2 regions of the Streptomyces sp. NPDC050287 genome follow, and region 2 is predicted to be linked to the other one. Evidence: riboswitches for the same ligand, from Rfam matches in the RefSeq annotation. Region 2 holds a riboswitch; the other holds the start of a gene.
What was found. A riboswitch is a leader RNA that binds a small molecule or an ion and turns the genes downstream of it on or off. The one in region 2 is predicted to bind glycine.
Positions count from the first base shown of each region.

Region 1: another riboswitch for glycine. It lies ahead of gcvP (aminomethyl-transferring glycine dehydrogenase); the one in region 2 lies ahead of gcvT (glycine cleavage system aminomethyltransferase GcvT).

Region 1 is NZ_JBITIY010000008.1:349,997-353,398, reverse strand. Features, by position in the region: gene ACIBK3_RS29750 (DNA polymerase IV) at 1-268, shown strand, start outside; gene ACIBK3_RS29745 (PRC-barrel domain-containing protein) at 605-976, opposite strand; glycine riboswitch at 1,091-1,187, shown strand; gene gcvP (aminomethyl-transferring glycine dehydrogenase) at 1,373-3,402, shown strand, end outside.
Region 2 is NZ_JBITIY010000009.1:301,188-304,589, reverse strand. Features, by position in the region: gene glyA (serine hydroxymethyltransferase) at 1-28, opposite strand, end outside; gene gcvH (glycine cleavage system protein GcvH) at 44-421, opposite strand; gene gcvT (glycine cleavage system aminomethyltransferase GcvT) at 594-1,721, opposite strand; glycine riboswitch at 1,874-1,984, opposite strand; gene ACIBK3_RS31110 (AAA family ATPase) at 2,163-2,831, shown strand; gene ACIBK3_RS31105 (enhanced serine sensitivity protein SseB) at 3,088-3,402, shown strand, end outside.

The DNA.
Region 1 (3,402 bases), on a different contig from region 2:
GGACACGCCCGAGACGCTACCGGAGGTGCCGGTCGAGCGGCGGTGGCCGTCGGGACACGATGTGCGGCATACCGAGTACGGGCACGGATGGGTGCAGGGGAGCGGGCTCGGGCGGGTGACGGTGCGATTCGAGACGCCCGACTCGGAGCCGGGACGGGTGCGGACGTTTCGGGTCGATGATCCGGAGTTGGAGCCGGCGGATCCGTTGCCGCTGGTGGCGCGAAGTGTGGAGGCGGGTGGGGCTTCGGGGGGCGGGGTGCTGGCGTGACCGGGGCTGTCGGATGAGCGCGGGCGGGTGAGCTTGCGTGACGGGTGGGCGTGTGTGCGGGCCGCGGGCGGGTGAGCTTGCGTGACGGGTGGAGGTATGTGCGGGGAGGGGCGTCGGCTTTCCTGGGCGGATGGTGCGATGTGCGGGCTGGGCGTGGCGGGGCTTGGGCGTGCGTCCCGCGTGTGCGGGATGTGCGGCCCGCGCCAGCGGTCCCCACTTCCGGCTTCCGCTCGAGTGGTGGGCGGGACTCCCTTCCGCCGCAGTGGGAGGGACCTGGACCCCATCGCCTGCGGCACGACCGCCCGCGGCTCGGGCGGGGTCGGCGCGGTTGTGGGGTCAGGCGTCGTCCGTGCCGGCCAGGTTGCCGAAGTCGTGGTCCGGGAGCGGGGGTGGGGCGGAGACGTCGAGGCCGTAGTGGTGGTAGAGCTGGAGTTCCTGGTCGGGGGAGAGGTGACGGCCCACGCCGAAGTCGGGGGCGTCCTTGATGAGTGCGCGGTCGAAGGGGACGTGCAGGGTGCCCTCGATCAGTTCGCTGGGCTCCAGGGGGACGAAGGCGTCCCTGGAGAAGAGGCCGGTGCGTATGGCCGCCCATTCCGGTAGGCCGGTCGCGTCGTCGAGGTAGACCTCGTCGATCGTGCCGATCTTGGTGCCGTTGCGGTCGAACGCCTTGCGGCCGATCAGGTTGCGCGGATCGATGTCGGTGCGCACGGGCCCTCCACTTGGTCGCAAACCATCCGTAAGCACTACGAAAGAGCACAATCAGGGAGGCGGCCACTCGAACGACCGGGCGTTGCCGTCGCTGGTACGCTGGCAAACGGCTGCTGACCCCGCGCGGGAGAGTCCTCCGGACACCATCCGGAGGCGCCGAAGGAGCAAATCCTCCCCGGAATCTCTCAGGCCCACGTACCGCACGGACGAGGTCACTCTGGAAAGCAGGGCGGGTGTCGACGGCGTCGACGGCCCCCGCTCTCACCGACGGTGAAAGCCGGGCACCTTCGGGAGGCCCGGTGAAGCTCTCAGGTCGAGATGACAGAGGGGGAGGCCGTCCGGGTACCCGCGTCGTGGTGCCCCTCGAAGGTCGTGTCAGACCAGGAGGCCTCCGCAATGACCGCCCACCGCATTCCGCTCGCCGAGCTGGAGCAGGGAATTCCGTTCGAGCAGCGCCACATCGGCCCCGACCAGGAAGCACGGGCCAAGATGCTCGCCCAGGTCGGGTACGGCTCGCTGGACGAGCTCACCGCCGCCGCGGTGCCGGACGTCATCAAGAACGCCGACGCGCTCGATCTGCCGGGTGCGCGGACCGAGGCGGAGGTGCTCGCCGAACTGCGGACGCTGGCCGACCGCAACCAGGTGCTCGACTCCATGATCGGGCTCGGGTACTACGGGACCTTCACACCGCCCGTCATCCTGCGGAACGTGATGGAGAACCCGGCCTGGTACACGGCCTACACGCCGTACCAGCCGGAGATCTCCCAGGGGCGGCTCGAGGCCCTGCTGAACTTCCAGACCATGGTCGCCGAGCTCACCGGGCTGCCCACCTCCGGTGCCTCGCTGCTCGACGAGGGCACCGCCGCGGCCGAGGCCCTGGCGCTGTCGCGGCGCATGGGCAAGAACAAGAAGGGCCTCTTCCTGGTCGACGCGGACACGCTGCCGCAGACCATCGCCGTGATCGAGACGCGGGCCGAGCCGACCGGCGTGGAAGTCGTCGTCGCCGACCTGAGCGGCGGTATTCCGGCCGAGATCGCCGGGCGCGAGATCAACGGCGTGCTGATCCAGTACCCGGGCGCCTCCGGGGCCGTACGCGACATCAAGCCTGTCATCGACCAGGCCCACGAACTCGGCGCGCTGGTGACCGTCGCCGCCGATCTGCTGGCACTCACGCTGCTGAGGTCCCCGGGGGAGCTCGGTGCGGACATCGCGGTCGGGACGACCCAGCGGTTCGGTGTGCCGATGGGGTTCGGCGGGCCGCACGCCGGCTACATGGCGGTGCGGGAGAAGTTCGCGCGCAGCCTGCCCGGGCGGCTCGTGGGCGTCTCGGTGGACGCCGACGGGCACAAGGCCTACCGGCTCGCCCTGCAGACGCGCGAGCAGCACATCCGGCGGGAGAAGGCCACCAGCAACATCTGCACCGCGCAGGTGCTGCTTGCGGTGATGGCCGGGATGTACGCCGTCTACCACGGGCCCGAAGGCCTGAAGAGCATCGCGCGGCGCACCCACCGGTACGCCACGATCCTCGCCGCGGGCCTGACGGCCGGCGGGGTCGAGGTCGTGCACGGCTCCTACTTCGACACGCTGACCGCCCGAGTGCCCGGCAAGGCCGCCCAGGTCGTCGCGGCCGCGCGCGAGAACGGCGTCAACCTGCGGTTCGTCGACGCCGACCAGGTGTCGATGGCGTGTGACGAGACGACCGCGCGGGCCCAACTGGGCGCCGTGTGGGCCGCCTTCGGGGTCGAGGGCGACATCGAGGCGCTCGACGCCGCCACCGAGGACTCCCTTCCGGACGCGCTGCTGCGCACCGACGACTACCTCACGCACCCCGTATTCCAGCAGCACCGCTCCGAGACCGCGATGCTGCGCTACCTGCGCCGGCTCGCCGACCGCGACTACGCGCTCGACCGGGGCATGATCCCGCTGGGCTCCTGCACCATGAAGCTCAACGCGACCGTGGAGATGGAGCCGGTCACCTGGCCCGAGTTCGGCCGGCTGCACCCCTTCGCGCCCACCGAGCAGGCCCAGGGCTACCTCACGCTCATCCGGGAGCTGGAGGAACGTCTCGCCGAGGTCACCGGATACGACCGGGTCTCGCTCCAGCCCAACGCCGGTTCGCAGGGCGAGCTGGCCGGTCTGCTCGCCGTACGCGGATACCACCGGGCCAACGGGGACCAGCAGCGGACGGTGTGTCTTATCCCGTCGTCCGCGCACGGCACCAATGCCGCCAGCGCCGTGATGGCCGGGATGAAGGTCGTCGTCGTGAAGACCGCCGAGGACGGTGAGATCGACGTCGAGGACCTGCGGGCGAGGATCGAGCAGTACCGCGACGAGCTGGCGGTGCTGATGATCACGTACCCCTCGACGCACGGCGTGTTCGAGGAGCATGTCGCCGACATCTGCGCGCAGGTGCACGAGGCGGGCGG
Region 2 (3,402 bases):
CGTGCAGGGGCGTGTTCAGAACGGACATCGGGTGGACGACTCCTCAGCCGGCGGAAAAGGCGGTGTACTCGTCGGCGGAGAGCAGGTCGGACGGCTCCTCGGCGACGCGTACCTTGAACAGCCAGCCGCCCTCGAAGGGCGCGGAGTTCACCAGCGACGGGTCGTTCACCACGTCCTCGTTGACCTCGGTGACCTCACCGTTGACCGGGGAGTACAGGTCGCTGACCGACTTGGTCGACTCCAGCTCGCCGCAGGTCTCGCCCGCGGTCACCGTGTCACCGACCTCCGGGAGCTGCACGAAGACGACATCGCCGAGCGCGTTGGCCGCGTGCTCCGTGATGCCGACCGTCGAGACGCCGTCCTCGGCGCCCGACAGCCACTCGTGCTCCTTGCTGTAGCGCAGCTGCTGGGGGTTGCTCATGGCCTGAATTCTCCTGTACGCGGGGGAGTGCTGGTGAATGGGGGACTGCTGGAAACGTGCGTGAGCAGCGGGAAAGTGTGCGGGATCACGCGCACGGACGCTCAAGTGTCTGCTTGCGGCGCTTGAGTCTCCACTTCCGGCGCCTGAGTCGCTACTCCAGGCGCTTGAGTCTCTACTTGCGGCGCTTGTAGAACGGCAACGCCACGACCTCGTACGGCTCGTGACTGCCCCGGATGTCCACGCCGACACCGGGAGTACCCGGCGCCGCGTGGGCCGCGTCGACGTACGCCATCGCGATCGGCTTGCCCAGCGTGGGGGAGGGGGCGCCGGAGGTGACCTCGCCGATCACCTCGCCGCCGGCGACGACCGCGTACCCCGCGCGCGGGACCCGCCTCCCCTCGGCGACCAGGCCGACGAGGACGCGCGGGGGGTCCGTCTCGGCACGGGCGGCGGCCTGCCGGAGCGCCTCGCGGCCGACGAAGTCGCCCTCCTTCTCGAACTTCACGACCCGCCCGAGTCCCGCGTCGAAGGGGGTCAACTCGGTCGACAGCTCATGCCCGTACAGCGGCATGCCCGCCTCCAGGCGGAGCGTGTCCCGGCAGGACAGTCCGCAGGGGACCAGACCGACGCCCTCGCCCGCCTTGGTCAGCGCCTGCCACAGCTCCACGGCGTGTTCCGGCCGCACGAACAGTTCGAAGCCGTCCTCGCCGGTGTAGCCGGTACGGGCGATCAGGGCGGGGACGCCGGCGACGGTGCCGGGCAGGCCGGCGTAGTACTTCAGTCCGTCGAGGTCGGCGTCGGTGAGGGACTTCAGGATGCCGGGGGACTCGGGGCCCTGCACGGCGATCAGCGCGTAGGCGTCCCGGTCGTCGCGGACCTCGGCGTCGAAGCCCGCCGCGCGCTCGGTCAGCGCGTCCAGGACCACCTGGGCGTTGGAGGCGTTGGCGACGACCAGGTACTCGGTCTCGGCCAGCCGGTAGACGATCAGGTCGTCCAGGATGCCGCCGTCGGTGCGGCAGATCATGGTGTAGCGGGCGCGGCCGGCCTTGACGCCGCCGATGTTGCCGACGAGGGCGTGGTCCAGGAGGGCTGCGGCCTGCGGGCCGGTGACGGTGATCTCGCCCATGTGGGAGAGGTCGAAGAGCCCGGCCTTCGTGCGGACGGCGTTGTGCTCGTCGCGCTCGGAGCCGTAGCGCAGGGGCATGTCCCAGCCGGCGAAATCGGTCATCGTCGCGCCGAGCGAACGATGCAGGGCGTCGAGGGCGGTGCGGCGCTTGTCGGGGGGTGCGGTGCTGCTCATCGGACGGTCGTCTCCCAGGGCATGACAGCGAGGTCGTTCCTCCCCATCTGTCATCGGAACCTGAGAGGTTCGTCGGGACCCCGCGAACGGTGGACCACGACTTGCACCTTGGGTGGAGCCGCCGGAATCAGCGGCCCGCTTTTCAGATGTGCCTCGCCCGCGCGGTAACGGGGCCTGAGAGATTCAAGGGAGGGACTTGCTCCTTCGGCGCCCGGGCACCCGTACGACACACGTACGGCCCGGAACTCTCCCGCGCGGATTCAAGCGGCCGGTATGCAGTTGGCGCCGACATCATTGCACGCATCGGTCGGGTGCGGCAGGGCCGCATCTGTGACCGGCCTGTGGCAGGACGAGCACCAAAACGCGAGACGCCGCGCATTACCTTCTCTTTACACTCGACGGGGAGGGATCTCGTGACCACCCCAGGGGAGGAAGATCACGGTGAACAGGCCCACGGCGTACGCGACCACCTCGGCCCTCGCGCTGCCCCAGCAGCCGACGGCCCCGGCCAGGGAGGCCTGCGACCCGCTCGGCGCACCCGTCGTCCGTGACCTCCGGGACCGCGGCGGCCACAGCCCGCACGCCCTGCTCTTCGGCCCCCAGGACCTGGTGGTGATCACCGGCCTGCCCGGCAGCGGCAAGTCCACCCTGATGCGCCGCACGGTCAAGGAGGCCCGTATCGACTCCCAGGACACCCGAGACCGCTGGGACGAACGGATGCCCCGCCTCCTGCCGTACGCGGTCTACCGCCCGCTGGTCCGCCTCGCGCACTACGCCGGTCTGCGCCGCGCCCTGCGCTCCGGCGAGGGCGTCGTCGTGCACGACTGCGGTACGCAGGCCTGGGTGCGCTCCTGGCTGGCCCGCGAGGCCCACCGCCGGGGCGGCACGCTGCACCTGCTGCTGCTCGACGTCACCCCGGACACCGCCCTGGAGGGCCAACGCGAGCGCGGCCGCGGTGTTTCGCGGTACGCGTTCCTACGCCACCGGGGCGCGGCCTCCCGCCTGATCAGCGCCGTGGAGCAGGGCGACCTGCCCCCGGGCTGCGGCTCGGCGGTCCTCATCGACCGGGACGCGGCGGATGTGCTGCGGCGCATCGGCTTCACGGGGTGAGGGGCGGGGGCCGGTCGCGGGGTGGGCCGGGCTCGTCGGTGCCGGCGTCGGGGCGGTCGGGTTCCGCGGGCCAAGCGGTCCGTCCCGCCCGACGAGCCGCACCGTCCCGCCCCACGAGCCCGCACCACCCGTCGGTCCCGGCTCGCCCCGGAGGACCCGGTCGGGTCGGATGCGGCGCGGGTCTCTCCCGTGCGCCCCGTACCCGTTAGCCTTTCAGCCACAGCACGTGAGTACTCGGCAGGCGGTAGGCAGGCAGATGGACTTCCCGGCGGATTTTCCCGCTGACTTCTCGGGCATCCCGGCACAGGCGCACCCTCATCCGCACGGCGGATGGCCCGGCAACGAGCTGGAGGAGGTGCTCTCCGCCTCCCTCGGCGTTCCCGGGGCGGCCGGGCGGATCATCGAGGTGCTCGGGCGCAGTTTCGTCTGGGTGCCGCTGCCCAACGGCGGCGGCCCGCACAGCGGTCCCCTGGACCTGCCCGCCCTGGAGATCGAGGGCCAGGCCTATGTGCCGGTGTTCAGCTCGGAGGAGCAGTTCCGTCAGGTCGTCGGTTCGCACATGTCGTACACC